DNA from 3 places in the Spirosoma lituiforme genome. Region 3 is predicted to be linked to each of the others. Evidence: riboswitches for the same ligand, from Rfam matches in the RefSeq annotation. Region 3 holds a riboswitch; each other region holds the start of a gene.
The links. A riboswitch is a leader RNA that binds a small molecule or an ion and turns the genes downstream of it on or off. The one in region 3 is predicted to bind cobalamin.

Region 1 (6,064 bases), on a different contig from region 3:
AAACGGGTTTGTTGACCCTACAACAACAGGGTAGTTTCCTGGTTGGCGGAACCAGCCTAACCGAGCCCGGTAAATTTGAGCTGACGAATGCCCTGAAACCCCAGGGGCAAACCTTGCACGGCGATCACGCCTATGTGTTTTATCAGATTCCGCCCAATCCCCGTAAATACCCGCTGGTCTTTCTGCACGGGGCCGCCGAATCCAAAAAAACGTGGGAATCGGCCCCCGATGGACGGGAAGGCTTTCAGACGATCTTTCTCCGCCGGGGTTTTGGGGTTTATTTACTGGATCAGCCCAGGCGGGGCGAAGCCGGAAAGAGTCTGGTTTCGACAACGATTACGCCTACGCCGGATGAACAGTTCTGGTTTACGCAGTTCCGGATTGGCAACTATCCCGATTATTTTGCTGGTAGTCAGTTTCCGAAAGATACCGCTTCGCTGGAGCAGTTTTTTCGGCAGATGACGCCCAATACGGGGGCTTTCGACGCGACTGTTGTCTCCAAGGCGTGTTCGAAACTAGTCGATCGAATTGGCGGAGGTATCCTCATTACCCATTCGCAGGGAGGAGGGGTTGGCTGGTTTACGGCGATAAAAAACGAAAACGTGAAGGCCGTTGTCGCCTACGAACCCTTCAGCAGTTTTGTTTTTCCGGCGGGCGAGTTACCCAAACCCATCCAGTCGACCAGCCTGTTTGGCGAATTGAAAGGCGTTGAGATACCCCTGTCGGATTTTACGAAGCTCACCAAAATTCCGATCATCATCTATTACGGCGACAACATTGCTGACCAGCCAACGACCGTGTGGAACAAAGACCATTGGCGGGCCGGACTGGAGATGGCAAGGCTTTGGGCCGCGACCGTCAACAAGCACGGGGGCCATGCGCAGGTCGTGCACCTGCCTGAAATCGGCATCAAGGGCAATACCCGTTTTCCGATCTCAACAACATCCAGATCGCGGATCTGATGGCTAAATTTTTGAAGGAGAATAAGCTGGATTAACGAGCTTTCATTCCGATTGTAACTACCCTATTCTCCACCAAACGTATGCGTATTGCTTTCTTCGGTATGATCGTCAGCTGGTTCATCTCTACTCAGCTTAACGCTCAAAATCAGATGAATCAACAAACTACCTTGTCACCAAACCAGCAACGCATTGTTGTCATCTCCGCCCTCACCGCCAAAGGGGATCTGCAAAAACTACAACCCGCCCTGCATACGGGCCTGGATGCAGGGCTGACGATCAATGAAATCAAGGAAGTGCTGGTGCATCTGTACGCCTATTGCGGATTTCCCCGGAGCATTCGAGGGTTGCAAACGCTGATGACCGTGCTGGACGAGCGGAAGAAAAAAGGCATTACTGACAAAATGGGTAGGACAGCGTCACCGATCACCAGCCGGGAGTCGAAGTACGAGCGAGGCAAAAAAACGCTCGAACAACTCACTGGTCAGCCGGAAACCGGCCCTAAAAAAGGATACGCGGCCTTCAGTCCCGAAATCGAGGTATTTCTCAAAGAACACCTGTTTGCCGATCTGTTTGAGCGCGATGTGCTTAGTTATAGCGACCGGGAGCTAACGACCATTTCGGTACTTGCCAGCATCGGTGGTGTCGAACCCATGCTGCAAAGCCACCTGGGTATTTGTTTGCACGTGGGTCTGACCGAACCGCAACTAAAAGAGGCATTTGACCTGATCGGGACGAGTATCGGTACCGCGGAAGCCGAGGCCGGGCGGGCGGTTCTGACGCAGGTAATCGCATCAACGCATTAAGCCGCACAGGAATACGCAAAAAGTAGCGTTTTAACACAACGGAATGAAGAACAACGCAAGCGCATTACGATTTACCATTTTGCTGGTGATTTTAGCCCGTTTAGGCGCAAACGCCCAAACGGAAACCAGGTCCGATACCGACGCTATTTTTCCGAAGGGACAGCGAGCACCGGCCAGTAACTTCACCGGAACCGTTTGGGTGCAGCAGTTGATTGAGCCTGACAGTGCCTTCAACATTCCGGTAGGCTACGTAACCTTCGAGCCGGGTGCCCGTTCGCACTGGCATAGCCACGCGGGTGGACAGGTGCTGCTGGCAATGGGCGGCATTGGCTACTATCAGGAGCAGGGAAAGTCCATCCAAATCCTGAGGAAAGGCGACGCGGTGAAATGTCCTCCAAACGTTCCCCATTGGCATGGCGCTTCCCCCACCGTCGGATTTATGCAAGTGGCCGTTACGCCGAACACAACTATAGGTCGAGTAACCTGGATGAAGCCCGTCACGGATGAGGAGTATACCAACATCAGGAAGTAATTGTTGAAACCTACTCAGCTATTTTCCTGTGTGTTCCTGCACAGCCCCTCACCTATTGATCACTATGGGTGCCTCGCACCTTTGCCTATACCTTGACAATCCCCTGTAAGCCTGTTGACCAGACGGATTCTGGTTGCGTGGAAGAAGACAGGCCAGTATCGTCGGAAAAAATGTTGACATACCGTATGCTTCATTCGGTTGTCGTACCTTTGCGCTGCATAAAGGTAACGGTGTCTGTCCATCGCGCATGAACAGACCGTTTTAAAAGGGAATGCGGTGAAACTCCGCGACAGTCTCCGCTGCTGTAACTCCGGATAAACTTTCGGCCGTGTACGCCACTGTTCCTGTCGGAATGGGAAGGTCGTCGAAAATGGGAGAAGTCAGAAGACCTGCCTTTAGCTATAGACTCATAGCTTTCGGAAGAAAAGCGTAAAGTAACCAACATGCAAAAAAACAACGTCAGACAAGGTGTCCTGAATCGCCTTGCCTTGTTTACTCTTTTCCCGGTTCTTCTCTCTTCAAGTTGCAGTACCTCGTCAACCCTTACTGAGCAAACAGCATCGACTACGGCGCAAAAATCGTATTTTGTCGATCAGGTAACCATTCACCACGCCCGGGGATTCTCCATCCGCTACGTGAACAATTACAAAATCCTGTCCATTATAAGCCCGTTTGAGCAGACATCCGATACCGTTCAGTATGCCCTGGTGCAGCGGGGAACTCCTCATCCGAAGGGCTATACACCCGGTCAGATTATCGAAATCCCCTTACGAAGTCTGGTTGCTATGTCTTCCATGCACGTGGGTCTGATTGATTTTCTGGAAGCCGATGAGTTGCTGGTAGGCCTGGGAAACCTGAAGTACGTTTCTGCGCCAAAAGTCATTGAGCGAATAAAGGCTGGTAAAATCAAGGAAGTGGGCCAGGGACAAACCATCAATGAAGAGCAGCTCATCACCATGCACCCGGACTTGCTGATGGCCATGGGTAGCCCTGTGGCCCGCATGGATCGGTATCGAACCCTCCGGGATGCGGGCGTTCCCGTTTTGATCAACTCGGAATGGGTCGAAACGACACCCCTGGGTCGGGCTGAGTGGGTGAAACTGATGGCGGCATTAACCAACAAAGAAACCCTTGTCAATAAGAAGTTTGCCGAGGTTGAAAAAGAATACAACCGCTTGTCGGCACTGACCCGTACGGTGGCGATAAAACCAAGTATTCTTAGCGGGATGAATTCAAAGGATGCCTGGTTCGTGCCCGATGGGGATAGTTACATGACGCGCTTTTTTCTGGACGCGGGTGGCCGTTACCACTGGTCGGACAGAAAAGCAACAGGAAGTTTACCGCTCAATTTCGAAACGGTTTACCCGGTAGCGCTGGATGCCGATATCTGGCTAAACGTTGGGATCAGCGATGTGAATTCGAAGCAGGATATTCTGGCGAAAGATGCCCGCTATGCAGACTTCAAGGCCTTCAAGCTGGGGCAGGTGTTCAATTATGGCAAGCGGATAAACAGCCGGGGATCTAACGATTTCTGGGAATCGGGGGCTGTCAATCCGCATCTTGTCCTGGCGGATCTGATAAAAATTGTGCACCCTGACTTACTGCCGAAGCATGAACTGGTCTACTACAAGCAACTGAAGTAATGGAGATACCCGTTACGCCACCGTATAACCAGCTCGCGAAACCGGGGCCGCTCCGGCGTCGATTGCTGCTTGTGGGATTGATCGGGTTGGCAATCGTTTTCTTTCTGCTGGACATTGCCCTGGGGTCAGTATCAATTCCGATCTCCGAGGTAGCCCGCATCGTGTCGGGTCAGGGTTCCGATCATACCGATTGGCTTTACATCGTTCAGAAAATACGGTTACCAAAAGCGATAACGGCCGTTATTGTGGGCTGCGGCCTATCCGTAAGTGGTCTGCAAATGCAGACCTTATTCAAAAACCCATTGGCAGGCCCCTCCGAACTGGGCATTACGGCCGGAGCGGGGTTGGGCGTCGCGGTTGTTATGCTATCGGGCGGTGGTAGTGCCAGTCTGTACGCCATCCGGCAGCTCGGCCTTTCGGGGAGTTGGCTACTGGTGTTTATGGCTTCTCTGGGTTCCGCACTGGTTTTATTGGTTGTATTATCGATTGCGGGTCGGCTGCGCGACAACATTATTTTGCTGATCGTCGGGGTAATGATTGGCACCATTACGCTTTCGGTCGTGAGCATCTGGCAGTATTTCAGCCAGCCCGAACAGCTTCAGGAGTACCTGATGTGGACGTTTGGCTCGTTGGGGGGCGTCATTCAAACGCATCTGTCGGTGTTAGCCAGCGTCGTTACGCTGGGGTTGCTGCTGGCCTTTGCTTCGTCAAAAGCGCTCAATGTTCTGCTGCTGGGTGAAAACTATGCGCGCACGATGGGGCTGACAGTAGGACGCAGCCGATTACTTATTCTGGTGAGCACGAGTTTATTAACGGGTAGCATTACCGCTTTTTGTGGCCCCATCGGGTTTGTCGGCATTGCCGTGCCTCACATCACCCGCTCCCTGCTGGATACCTCCGACCATCGAATTCTGATTCCGGCCACCTGCCTGGTTGGTTCTACCCTCCTGTTGATGTGCGACGGCCTGGCCCAACTACCAGGAACGCAGGCCATCCTCCCCATCAACGTTGTTACGTCGCTGCTGGGCGCACCCGTAGTGATCTGGATCATTGTTCGTCGTAACAACCTTCGGTCGTCCTTCTCATGAGCGAACCACTACCCTTCCTGACAGCCCGTGACTTAACCATTGGTTATCAGAACCGAAACCAGCCGAAACGTATCGTGGCAGAGTCGCTGGCGGTGGATTTGTTCCCCGGCCAGTTGGTCTGTTTGTTGGGGCCTAACGGAGCGGGAAAATCGACGCTTATGCGTACCCTGGCAGGATTACAGCCTATATTGAGCGGAACAATTTCCGTTCAGGGGCAGGATTTACAGGCCGTTGGGCCCGTTGCGCTGGCCCAGAAACTGAGCCTCGTTCTGGCCGAACGAGTCGACGCCGGTAACCTGCTGGTACGGGAGCTGGTGGCCCTGGGCCGAACGCCTTACACGGGTTGGCTTGGCAGCCTGACCAAAGACGATCAGGATAAAATTCAGGAGGCACTGGAGGCAACCGATACGTTGATTTACCAGCATCGTCGGTTGTACCAGTTAAGCGATGGTGAACGGCAAAAAGTTATGCTGGCCCGCGCCCTGGCCCAGAATACCGACCTGATTTTACTCGACGAACCCACGGCTCACCTCGACTTGCCCAACCGGGTTGAGATGATGCGCCTGCTCCATCGGTTGACCCGGCAACTGAATAAAGCCATTTTGCTGTCGACCCACGAACTTGACCTGGCCCTACAGGCTGCCGACCGGTTGTGGTTACTTGATCCAGCCGGTCAACTGGCAACCGGCACCCCGGAAGATCTGGTACTCACGGGTGCCTTTGCCTCTACCTTCGACAAAGGTGGGTTTTACTTTGATAAATCGACGGGAACATTTACCATTCATCAGGAAGAAGCAGGACCCGTCATTGAGCTGCGTGGTGATGATGAGCTTGTTTTCTGGACCCGGCGGGCGTTGCAGCGGGAAGGCTTCTCCATTAGACCCGACACCAGGGCAAGCTGTTTACTCCAGGTTTCAACCCAGAACGGGATCGCCCGCTGGACAAGCCGAATCAACGGCATCCAGCACGATCATCGCTCTATTGAAGAACTGTTGAATGCACTTCAATCATTAACACCCAAGTCAACGATAAGCAC
Region 2 (6,064 bases), on a different contig from region 3:
TCCGCTTATGGGACTTGCCCTGCGCCCGATTCTGGATCTGCTGAAAAAGATCACGCCCGGCGCCCAGATTGGCATTCACCTTTGTCTGGGCGACTTTCATAACGAAGCACTGGTGCACCCTAAAACGCTGGACAAAATGGTGGCGTTCTCTAATCGGCTGGTTCAGGCCTGGCCGGTTCAGCACCAACTGGTTTATGTTCATTATCCACTGGCCGAAGGAATCGTTGCCCCGCCAACGGATGAAGGATATTATGCCCCCCTGGCCGCTGTTCAGTTGCCCGGACATACGCGCTTCGTAGCGGGCTTTGTTCACGAAAAACGCACCCTGGCCGAACATCACCAGATTTTAAGGAATATCGAAACCGCCCGTGGCCAAGCCGTTGATATAGCCTGTTCGTGCGGACTGGGCCGCCGGTCTGCCCAAACGGCCAGCCAATTACTCGCCCTGATGGCTGAATTAAGTAGCGCGTAACCCACCCGATGGTTGTTACTGAAACAAGTCGTAAAACACAGGGCTATTGTGCCAATGAAAGTCGTCGAAAAAGAAACCGAAACATTTTGCCCGGCAAACCGGGCGCACTGGCGGGCGTGGTTGCAGGAACACCACGCGGATCAACAATCGGTTTGGCTCGTCTACCACAAAAAGAAATCAGCCACCCCCACCCTGACCTGGAGCGAAGCCGTAGACGAAGCCCTTTGTTTCGGGTGGATCGATAGCCTGGCAAAGTCCATAGACGACCACACATACCGGCAGTTTTTCAGCCGACGGAAACCGACGAGCGTCTGGTCAAAAATCAACAAGGAGAAAGTTAAACAGCTCATGGACAACGGCCTGATGACCCCGGCCGGTTTAACGGCGATCGACATTGCCAAACAGAATGGCTCCTGGACGATTCTGGACGACGTCGATGCGCTGGTCATTCCTCCGGATTTAGCGGCTGCTTTTCAGGAAAACCCAAATGCAGAACGCTATTTCCTCGACCTGAGCAAGTCCGATAAACGGGTCATTCTCCAACGGCTTGTCATGGCAAAACGGCCGCAGACCCGACAGAATCGAATAAGAGAACTGGTCGAATTGGCCGCCCAGGGTTTGAGACAAAAAATACGGCCATGAGTCATCGATTAGGGGCGCGGCAAGGAACGGTTCCTTGTTTTTAAGCGCCGAATGCGGTTCCTTTGTCCCAACGTTCTTTGTTTTCCGTCAAACAAGCTAATGGTTTTCCTGAGAGTTTCAGGAAATGAAAAAGGAATCGTGTGAGAATCACGAGCAGACGTTGCTACTGTCAGTGACAATTAAAAAGGGTTTGCCCTCGATGTCCATTGTCCCACAACCGGTTCGCCCGCTTCGGCGTATCGGTTACGATGGGGTGAGAAGGACGGCAAATACCGTCACAAGCCAGGAGACTTGCCTTTAGCTTTGCTGATTACGCCCACACGCGACTGGGTTTCATCACGATTGACTGCTTCATCCCTGCTTCTCCCCGAGGCTGGGGGTTGTTTGTCGTATTGTGTAAAATCTGGATCATGTGGTAGGCGTATGGAGTTCGGCATCGAACGCGATCAACCATTTTTTCCAATTACAACATGATCGCTCACAACCTCGGCTATCCACGAATCGGTAGCCACCGCGAACTCAAACGAGCCCTCGAACAATGCTGGGCTCAAACGATTACCCCCCAACAGCTTCAGGAGGTAGCCCGTCAACTCAGACAGGCTAACTGGCTGACTCAACAGCAGGCCGGCATTTCGCTGATTCCCTGCAACGATTTCTCGCTCTATGACCAGGTTCTGGACATGTCCCTGACGGTAGGAGCCATTCCCAACCGGTTTCAGCCCCTCCTCGACACCACAGACCCGGATCTGCTGCCGCTGTATTTTGCGATGGCCCGCGGTTACCAGCAGGCTGGACTCGACCTAAAGGCGATGGAAATGACAAAGTGGTTCGATACGAATTACCACTACATCGTTCCTGAGTTTTCGGCAGACCAGACATTCTCACTGCTTTCCGAGAAGGTTTTCACCGAGTTTGAGGAAGCGAAACAAACGCTGGGTATAGTGCCCAAACCCGTCCTGTTAGGACCCGTATCGTATTTGCTGTTGGGGAAAGCAAAAGATACGGGCTTCGATCAGCTGGACTTACTGGACCGCCTGTTGCCCGTGTATGAACAGATTCTTAGCCGGTTGCAGGCACAGGGAGCCGACTGGATTCAGCTCGATGAGCCCTGCCTGTCGCTGGATTTGACGGTTCAGCAGCGCAACATACTGGTCTCGGTTTATCGGCAGTTCCACGATCAGTTTCCGAACCTCAAGCTGTTACTGGCCTCGTATTTCGAGTGTTACGGAGACAATCTGACGACGGTTCTTCACCTACCCGTTGAAGCTATCCACCTGGATCTGGTCCGCTGCCCCAATCAACTGGCCGATGTGCTGAGTACCGATTTCGTCCAGCAGAAAACCCGCCTGTCGTTGGGCCTGGTCGATGGCCGAAACATCTGGATCAATGACCTGGATAAATCACTTGCTACTCTGCGTAAGGCCGTCGATGCGATTGGTCCCGATCGTATCCTTGTTTCGCCTTCCTGTTCGCTGGTACACGTTCCCTGCGATCTGTCGACTGAAACCGGGCAGGCAGGACTAAGCCAGCAAATCAATCAATGGCTGGCGTTTGCCCGCCAAAAACTGGACGAGGTTGCTACACTGACAACCCTTGTCCAGGACCCGAACAATTCCCAGGCGCTGGCTTATCTGACGAGTAATCAGAACGCCATACAGGCTCGCCGGGAATCGAGCGATGTCAATAGACCAGCCGTTCAGCAACGCCTGCAGCAATTGGGTGAGCAGGATGCCCGGCGCGGACAGACGTTTACGCAACGGCAGACCTTGCAGCGTGACCAGCATAAACTGCCCCTCTTCCCCACCACAACGATTGGTTCATTTCCCCAGACCGATGTGGTACGGGCCAACCGGGCAAAATTCAAAAAAGGGGAGAAAACGCTGACTGAATACGAAGCCTTTATTACGTCGGAAACCGAGCAGGCGATTCGCTGGCAGGAAGAAGTAGGACTGGATGTGCTGGTGCACGGCGAGTTCGAGCGGAACGACATGGTCGAGTATTTCGGTGAGTTACTCGACGGGATTGCCTTCAGCGAAAATGGCTGGGTACAGAGTTACGGGTCGCGGTGCGTGAAACCACCCATCATTTTTGGTGATGTTCACCGGCCGGAAGCCATGACCGTGCGTTGGGCGCAGTTTGCCCAGTCGCTGACGAGCAAACCCGTGAAAGGAATGCTTACGGGCCCTGTCACTATTTTACAATGGTCTTTTGTCCGCGATGATCAGCCCCGGAGAGATACCTGCCTGCAACTGGCCCTGGCTATTCGCGATGAAGTGGTGGATCTGGAAGCGGCTGGCATTGGTATTATTCAGATTGATGAACCGGCCCTTCGGGAAGGGTTACCGCTGCGTCGGGAAAACTGGAATACGTATCTGAACTGGGCCGTGATGGCGTTTCGGGTAGCCGCATCGGGTGTGCAGGACCAGACGCAGATTCATACCCATATGTGTTACGCGGAATTCAACGACATCATCGGGGCTATTGCCGATCTGGATGCCGATGTAATTACCATCGAAACGTCCCGATCACAAATGGAGTTGCTGGACGCGTTTGCCCGGTTTGCCTACCCGAATGAAGTCGGGCCGGGGGTGTATGACATTCATAGCCCACGGGTGCCGTCGGTAACCGAAATGGTCGATCTGCTTCAGAAAGCCACGAACGTGTTACCTGCCCGGAATCTATGGGTTAATCCCGATTGTGGCCTGAAAACACGACGCTGGCCGGAAACCACCGAAGCGCTGAAAAACATGGTGCAGGCGGCCCGGACCGTTCGTGAGGCTGTACTGGAATCTGTGTAATTAGCAACGGTCTTCTGCCGGGGAACCGGCAGAAGACTGTTTTTCTCCTTGTAGGCAACACCCGTAGCATGAATTACAAAGCGATTACGACCTTGAAAAAAGCGGATACGGAAGGCCGAATACCTCCGCACACGCTGGATCAGTACGTTCGCAGTGATCTGGCAGCCCAGCTCATGAAGGCCCTGACCCCCACCCTTGCCATTAACCGCGTTGCTTCAGGCTCATCGTCTACCAGCCTGACTAATCCGTCAACGGTCGATTTCACAACCGAACTATTTATCCTTGGTTCCAGCCAGTGGCAGAAGGTGAAAGCCTCGCTGTGTGCATCGGCAGCGTCTTTATCGACTGACCAGCAGCAGTTCGTCCGGCAACTAATTGATGAAATTGAAACGACCCACCTGAATGCCCCTTCTTCCAGTTAACTAGGTCAGACCTTTTGCCGGGAGTCGTTGCGATGGCATGACTTTCGGCAGAAGGTCTGAACGGGTCGTATACTATCCACCAGCCGGCCAATTTGCCGACCACGAGTGTTAGGTTTGGTGGACGTATCGTTTTACCTGATTTCAGGCAGCCGCTAAAATCTCCGCAAAGATTGTCTTAGTAATGGGCTTGATGTAAAAACGGGAGACTTCTTTATACGTTGCGGCTCTAGCATGATCTGCCGGATCAATTGAAGAACTCACTATATAAATCTTTATTTTCTTAGCGGGCTGAACAGTCACAAACTCATCCAGAAATTGCCATCCGTCCATCACGGGCATATTTAGATCGACCAGTATCACGTCTGGCAGTAAATCCGGTGATGCTATAATAGACCTGAGATAATTCCATGCGTCCAGTCCATTGTGAAAAATCAATAAACGCTCGCAAAAGTCAATTGCTCTTAATTGCTTTGACAGTATTTGCGTATACATTTTATCATCATCTATTACGCAGGCAATATTCAGTTTTTTCATTGGTTATGATTTAATTGTTACGGTGAAGGTTGTTTCCCGATTAACCTGGCTTTCAACCGAAATCCGACCATTCATGGCTTCGACCTGATTCTTGGTGATAAATAAGCCGATACCACGAGCATCCGCATTACCATGAAATGTTTTGTACATCCCAAAAAGCTTGTGGCCGTGCATGTTCAGATCAATTCCCTGGCCATTATCCGCTACTTTCAGTACAATGCCGTCTTCGCTCGGAAAAGCCGACAGTCTGATGACAGGAGTCCGATCGGGATGGCTGTATTTAAGACAATTGCTGATCAGATTTAATAAGACACTTTCCAGGTAAGCTGGATTGTACTGAACCACAATATGTTCACTAACATCAACATATACCTGGGCCTGAGCTTGTCGGAGCGACTGGGATAAAGTGGTCAGGATACGATCTATCTCGTAGCGTAGCTGTAGTGGTTTTTTGTCTTTGGTTTTATTCCCCCGCATCTGAATAACCTCATTAAGATGCACCAGTGTTTCCTGCAAGTTGACGATATTCAGCCCCAGCATATCCATGTACTCCTGCCGTTCTTTTTCGTCCAGTTCCTGAGATAGCATCTCGACCAGCAGTTGAATATTACCCGTATGCGAACGCAGGTTATGAGAAACGATGTGGGCAAAGTTTAACAGGCGGGCATTCTGGCTGCTGACGAGTTCCAGCGTTTTTCGCTGTTCTTCTTCCAGGCTTTTACGCGCATGAATATCCATGCATGTCCCTATCATAAGCCGTGGCTGATCGCCTTCTTCCCAGTCTATGATTTTTCCCCGGACTTCCACCCAAATCCACTGGCCTTCCTGGTGTAACATCCGGCACTCAAAGGTATAAATATCTACTTCTCGCCGGAGATACTGCTTTAGCAGTCGGTTACCCGTTTGCTGATCATCGGGATGAAGCAGGCTGCTCCAGAAATCTATTTTACTAATGGATGATTTATCCGGATTGTACCCTAAAATCGCTACCAGTTTCTGATTATAAATAACCTGATCGTTACGCAAGTCCCACTCCCAGGTGCCCACATTGGTACTCTGGATGATATTATCCAGCCGTTGCCGTTCCCGTTGTAAGAGGTCAACGTAGTTTTTTCGTTCAGAGATGTTCTTTATTTGCGAAACAAAGTATAGAGGCTCATTTTTCTGATCGCGTACCAGCGATACATGTAGAAGGG
Region 3 (6,064 bases):
AGTGTGTTGTCGCGGGCGATGATAAATACGGACGCGCCGAGGTCCAGAAATTGACGGACAATAGCTTCGCCGATGCCTTTGGTTCCGCCCGTTACGAGGGCACGTTGGCCGTCAAGCGACCAGAGCGATTGGTTCATGCGCTAAAGGTCACTAATTTTAGCTTTTCTCCAAACTAAAACCACTCACATGAACAAACGAATGGGGTTTTCGGCCGTCTTGATACTCTCGGCGAGTATCGTGCTGGCACAAAGTAAGCCCAAGCCGGAGGACGTACAAACGTTCACCCTGAAGAACGGCATGAAATTCATGGTTCTTGAAGACCACTCTATTCCCAACGCCAACTTTTATTCGTTCTGGAAAGTCGGCTCCCGCAATGAGGTCCACGGCATCACGGGCCTGTCGCACTTTTTTGAGCACATGATGTTCAACGGGGCCAAGAAATACGGTCCCAAACAATTCGACCGGGTGATGGAAGCCAACGGCGGCTCGAACAATGCCTACACGACCGAAAATACGACCGTATACACCGACTGGTTTCAAAGTGGTGCGCTCGAAACGATTTTCGACCTAGAAGCCGACCGGATCCGGGATCTGGCAATTGATCCGAAAATGGTAGAAAGCGAGCGGGGCGTGGTCTTATCCGAGCGCAGTACGGGTCTGGAGAACAGCAACTACCGGGTCATTAGCGAACTGGTTCAGTCGGTAGCGTTTGTCGAACACCCGTATATGTTTCCCGTAATTGGCTTTGAGTCGGATATTAAAAAGTGGACACAGGCTGATCTGGAGAAATACTTCAAAACTTATTATTCGCCAAATAATGCTATAGCGGTTGTCGTGGGCGATGTTACAACGGCTCAGGTAAAAAAACTGGCGGAGCAGTACATCGGCTCGATTCCGGCCCAGAAACTACCGGATAGTTTACGTACGGTGGAGCCGCCCCAAAACGGCGAACGGCGGGCAACAACGTACAAGGATGTGGCAACGCCAAATATTCTGCTTGCCTACCATGTTCCGGCCACGCGTCACCCCGATTATTATGCGCTGGATTTACTCAGCGGGGTGTTGAGTTCCGGCAATTCGTCGCGGCTGGTTAAATCGCTGGTGCTGGACTCAACGGTAGCGTCTCGGGTATTTACCAACGTAGAAATGTCATTTGACCCCAGCCTGTTCTCCGTCTATGCCATTGCCGGTAGTGGTATCTCGGCAGACCAACTGGAGCGGTCGGTCTTGTATCAAATCGACAAGGTCATTAACGAAGGAATTACTGATGCGGAGTTACAGAAGCTGAAGAACCAGAAACTCATGGAGTTTTACCGAACGATGGAATCGATCAACGGAAAAGCGAACTCACTTGGCACATATGAACTGTTCTTTGGTGATTACAAAAAGCTCTACGAAGCCCCGGCGCTTTATGAAAAGGTGACTAAAGAAGACGTTCAGCGAGTAGCGAAAACGTACCTGACAAGCCGCAACCGCACGGTTGGTTACCTCTTGCCGGAACCGAACGTAAATTCTGCCAAAAACAATTGATTCTACCGCAATGGCCTGGCGGCATGGGCAGTTGCCTATAAACGCTTTATGTCACTGATATCACCAGAAACGTTTACAATGAAACATATAATTACCTTACTCCTTGCCCTTATTGCCACGGGAGCGTCGCTGGCGCAAACGTTCAGGGTGCCCCCCTACCAGAAGTTCAAGCTCCGGAACGGTCTGACGATTTATTTGATGGAGCAACATGAGGTACCGCTCATCAATGTCTCGGCCGTTTTCGATGCGGGCGCTGTGCAGGATGGTAGCCGGTATGGTTTAGCTAACATGACGGCGGAGGCTCTGTTGTTCGGCAGTTCGAAGTATACGAAAGCCCAACTGGAAGAAAAGATTGAATACGTAGGAGCCAGTGTGGATACCTACGCTGGAAAAGAAGTAGCCAAACTGACCTCGTCGTTTGCGGTAAAAGACCAGGATCTACTGTTCAATATCATCCAGGATGTACTGACGAAGCCTACCTTCGACCAGGGTGAGTTTGATAAGTACAAGCAGCGCCAGTTGCTTCAGTTGACCCAGCAAAAAGAAAGTCCAAGGGGCGTAGTCGGCTCCTACTTCAATAAGTTTGTCTTCGAAGGTCATCCGTATGCCAATCCCATTACGGGTACACCAGCGTCGGTTTCAGCGGTTTCGGCTAATGATGCCCGGCAGTTCTATCAGAAGAACTTTACTACCGATCGGGGTGCGATTGCCATTGTGGGTGATTTCAATACGGCGGCTATGAAAAAGCGAATTACTGATTTATTCGGTAGCTGGAAAACAGCGCCAGCGACGTCGCCCGCCCTGACGGACCCGACGGTTGCTTTCGAGAAAAGCCGAGTGTTACTGGTTAACAAAGACGACGCCCGCGAAACTACGTTCCTGATTGGGGGAAAGGGCATTACACAGAATAACCCCGATTTTATTCCCGTCACGGTTGTCAATACAATTCTGGGCGGGCGCTTTACATCCTGGCTGAATGACGCTCTGCGAGTAAACTCGGGTTTGACCTATGGGGCAAGCAGTCGATTCAGTACGTTTCGTAAAAGTGGCACGTTCGCCGTTTCGACCTTCACCAAAGTTAGTACCACCACCCAGGCAATCGATATGGCTATTCAGGTTCTCGATAGCTTACACCGGACGGGTATCGACGAAAAAACACTGTCATCGGCCAAAAACTACGTTAAAGCTGATTTCCCGCCGAGGTATGAGTCGGCCAGCGAGTTGGCCAATTTGCTGACTGATATGTTCAGCCTTGGGTTCGATGAATCCTTCATTAACAACTTCCAGAAAAACGTCGACGGGCTGACAGTCGCCAAAACACGCCAGATCATCGACCAATATTTTCCGAAAGATAAACTCCAGTTTGTACTGATCGGCAAAGCCGAAACGATTCGGGATAATGTGAAAAAGTACGGTACCATTACCGAGAAAGAAATAAAAGCTGAAGGTTTTTAATAAGTGGGGCGGACAGGATATCCTGTCCGCCCCACTTGGTAAATAAAAATACCCTACCTTTGTCCTTGAGTTTTCGGTGCCTCATGCTGCTTCGTGGCAGCTTGCAAGGCTTAAAAGGGAAGTTGGTGCGAAACCAATGCTGTCCCCGCAACTGTAAGTCTTTAAAAAAATCGGTTCAATCTACGTGACCACTGCGCTGATTTTCAGCGTGGGAAGGTAAGACCCGACGAGACGAGCCAGGAGACCTGCCGTAAATCATCCGTTGTTCTGGCGTTCGGAGGAAACGCCCCAATCGCGTGCTGTGGGCCAGCTATTTGTTGGTCCGACGTTTTCGAGCACTCATTCTTAGTATACCGTTGAAACAAAGCACCCTTCGCTGGTGGGTTATTGCTCTATTGGTCGGCTTACTGGCTGGTCATCAAAGCACCGCGCAATCCGATTCGTCGGCGCGGTCGGCTGCTGTTGTGTCCTTATCGGCCGTAACCGTACGGGCTATCGCACCCGAGCGATTTTTGGCGGGCCAGAAACTTCAGCGTATAGACTCGGCAACCCTATTACAATTTCGCTTTGGTTCGTTAACGGACTTGCTGGCATTGACTACGCCGTTGGCGTTTAAGAGTTATGGATCCGGCCAACTGGCGACGGTATCGTTTCGGGGAACGTCGGCCAACCACACGGCTGTCCTGTGGAATGGCATTAACATCAACCAGCCTAATCTTGGCCAGACTGATTTCTCCACGCTGCCCGTAGCGGGTTTCGACCGGTTGGCGGTTCAATATGGTTCGTCGGCCAGCGTTGTGGGTTCGGATGCGGTGGGCGGCAGTATCTTATTGGGAAGCAGCCCTGTCTGGCAGCCGGGCATACGCATAACATTTGGCCATCAATTGGCTAGCTTTCAGAACAACCAGACTCAACTGGGCGCCCGCTATAGCGCAGGACTGGGTAACGCCTGGAACGTATCAGGCAAGACGTTTGCTTATCGAAACCAGTTCAATAACGCGTACCCATCGACCGAACGCCGGAATTACTTTCTGGAACAGTCAACGACCGCGCAACGGGGTCTCGTTCAGGATTTGTACTTTATGCACAAGAGTGGTCGGCAGGTATCCGTCAATGTCTGGCTAACGGACAACGATCTGGTTCTGGCTCCTCAGGATACCATTGCCCGTGAACGCACCCGCACCCAATCGGCACGCTTCCTAACGACCTACGAAACCAACCAGTTAACCCTTCGTCTTGGCTGGATTCATGACGTTCTGGACTACGCCAAGGGAAATTTTGCTTCGCCCAGCCATACCCAGACCGACCGTTTTATCAGCCGTGTCGAGCGGGAGTTTACGCTGATTCCCGCCAAAGCCAGTCGATCGCTGAGCCTTCGCGTCGGTGGTGAGTGGTCCCATTACAATACCCGGACAGATGGCTACGTAAGTACATTAATTAACGAAAATCGGGGCGATCTGTATGCGCTGTTTCGCCTGCAGACTATACGCTGGCTGGTATCGGCTAATGTACGGCAGGCGTTTGTTACCCGATTTAATCCACCCATCACGCCATCACTCGGCGCTGAATTCCGAATTGTGCAGCGCCCGGCCTTTGGTTTAACGGCTAAAGGATCCGTAAGCCGAAGCTACCGGGTACCAACGCTTAACGAACGCTACTGGGCTGACCTGGGCAATCCCAATCTGTTGCCCGAAAGCGGATTTAATCTTGAAGCCGGACTCGCGTCCAGCCTCGTTTTCAACGAACACCTCCAACTGACGACCGAAGCAACGGTGTATCGCAACCGGGTAGACAACTGGACATACTGGAATCCGGCGACCAATTATCACGTCGAGAATTTGCAGCTGGTTGTGGCTCGGGGTGGCGAATTGATTACTTCCCTGGCTTATGCTCATAACGGCTGGCGGGCGAGTTTACGGGTAGGCTATGCGCTGACGCGCTCATCGCAGGAGCGGGTGTATGACACGTATTCAGCGGATGTGATCGGGAAACAGCTGGTCTACGTGCCCATCCATACCGAAACGCTCAATGCTTATGTGCAACGTGGTCAGACACGGCTATCCATCCAAACGCAGGCTACTTCACGCCGGTACATCACCTTCGACAATAGCCAGTTTTTTAAGGGTGTTGCCCTAACGAATGTTATTCTCGAGACCACGACCAAAATCGGTCCGGTACCTGTTCGGTTACAGGGGCAGGTCAACAATGTATTTGATGCCCTTTCCTTCAGTGTCAAGCGCAATGCATTGCCCGGGCGGAACTGGGCGCTTAATTTGATTATCAATTTTCCATCTACTAAATCATGAAGTACCAAGTAACAAAAGGTCTTGCCCTCAGCTTGCTGGCCTTAAGCGTCTGGAACTGTAAAACCTCCGACCCTGAACCAACGCCCTATGAGTCGGGCGTGCTTATCATAAATGAAGGAAATTTCTCTGATAACAACGGGACAATTTCCTTTTTGTCACGCACTGGCAATACGGTCGCTACTAATATTTTGCAGGCAGCTAACCCATCTTTTTTGCCTAGTGGTTTAGTAGAGGGTTATACGGAAGTAAATGGTAAAGGATTAATTTTGATTGATAACACAGCACCCAATCAAGATAAGGTTGAAATCGTTGATACAGGGACGTTTAAATCACGTACTACGCTGAAAACACCAGACATTGAAAATCCACGTCAGGTTATTTCGGCAGGCCCGAATAAGGCTTATGTCAGTTGTTGGGACATTTCCGGCTCCGGTAACGCATTCTACAAAGATCCCGGTTATGTTGCTGTCGTGGATCTGAACACAGGTACACTCGTCAAGAAAATTCCGGCTGTTAAAGGTGTCGAAAAAATGGTCGTTGCCGGTACCGAAGCGTTTGTGGGAAGTAACGCCTACAGTGGTAACCAGACGCTGTTGATCATTGATCTGAATACGGATACAGAAAAGCAACGTATTGCTTTTGGCTCGACACCCGAACCTATTGCACTGGATGCCAACGGAAAGCTATGGATACAGGCCGGTAACGATCTCGTTCAGTTTAACCCCTCGGATCGGACAGTTGCCAAGCGACTGACGTTTGCTGCAGCACCCGGC

Region 1: linked by a shared signal. The riboswitch ahead of ACYU87_RS11835 (ABC transporter substrate-binding protein) and the one ahead of ACYU87_RS14010 (TonB-dependent receptor plug domain-containing protein) in region 3 are both predicted to bind cobalamin.
Region 2: linked by a shared signal. The riboswitch ahead of metE (5-methyltetrahydropteroyltriglutamate--homocysteine S-methyltransferase) and the one ahead of ACYU87_RS14010 (TonB-dependent receptor plug domain-containing protein) in region 3 are both predicted to bind cobalamin.

The regions. Positions count from the first base shown of each region.
Region 1 covers NZ_BAAHBO010000002.1:828,237-834,300, forward strand. The annotation lists gene ACYU87_RS11820 (alpha/beta hydrolase) at 1-962, shown strand, start outside; gene ACYU87_RS11825 (carboxymuconolactone decarboxylase family protein) at 1,043-1,765, shown strand; gene ACYU87_RS11830 (cupin domain-containing protein) at 1,809-2,297, shown strand; cobalamin riboswitch at 2,503-2,708, shown strand; gene ACYU87_RS11835 (ABC transporter substrate-binding protein) at 2,741-3,940, shown strand; gene ACYU87_RS11840 (FecCD family ABC transporter permease) at 3,940-5,028, shown strand; partial or broken gene ACYU87_RS11845 (ABC transporter ATP-binding protein) at 5,103-6,064, shown strand, end outside.
Region 2 covers NZ_BAAHBO010000001.1:902,986-909,049, forward strand. The annotation lists gene ACYU87_RS03895 (hypothetical protein) at 1-472, shown strand, start outside; gene ACYU87_RS03900 (YdeI/OmpD-associated family protein) at 527-1,114, shown strand; cobalamin riboswitch at 1,198-1,427, shown strand; gene metE (5-methyltetrahydropteroyltriglutamate--homocysteine S-methyltransferase) at 1,585-3,912, shown strand; gene ACYU87_RS03910 (hypothetical protein) at 3,981-4,334, shown strand; gene ACYU87_RS03915 (response regulator) at 4,476-4,868, opposite strand; gene ACYU87_RS03920 (PAS domain-containing sensor histidine kinase) at 4,872-6,064, opposite strand, start outside.
Region 3 covers NZ_BAAHBO010000003.1:405,031-411,094, forward strand. The annotation lists gene ACYU87_RS13995 (SDR family oxidoreductase) at 1-137, opposite strand, end outside; gene ACYU87_RS14000 (M16 family metallopeptidase) at 187-1,530, shown strand; gene ACYU87_RS14005 (M16 family metallopeptidase) at 1,609-2,985, shown strand; cobalamin riboswitch at 3,043-3,252, shown strand; gene ACYU87_RS14010 (TonB-dependent receptor plug domain-containing protein) at 3,342-5,291, shown strand; gene ACYU87_RS14015 (YncE family protein) at 5,288-6,064, shown strand, end outside.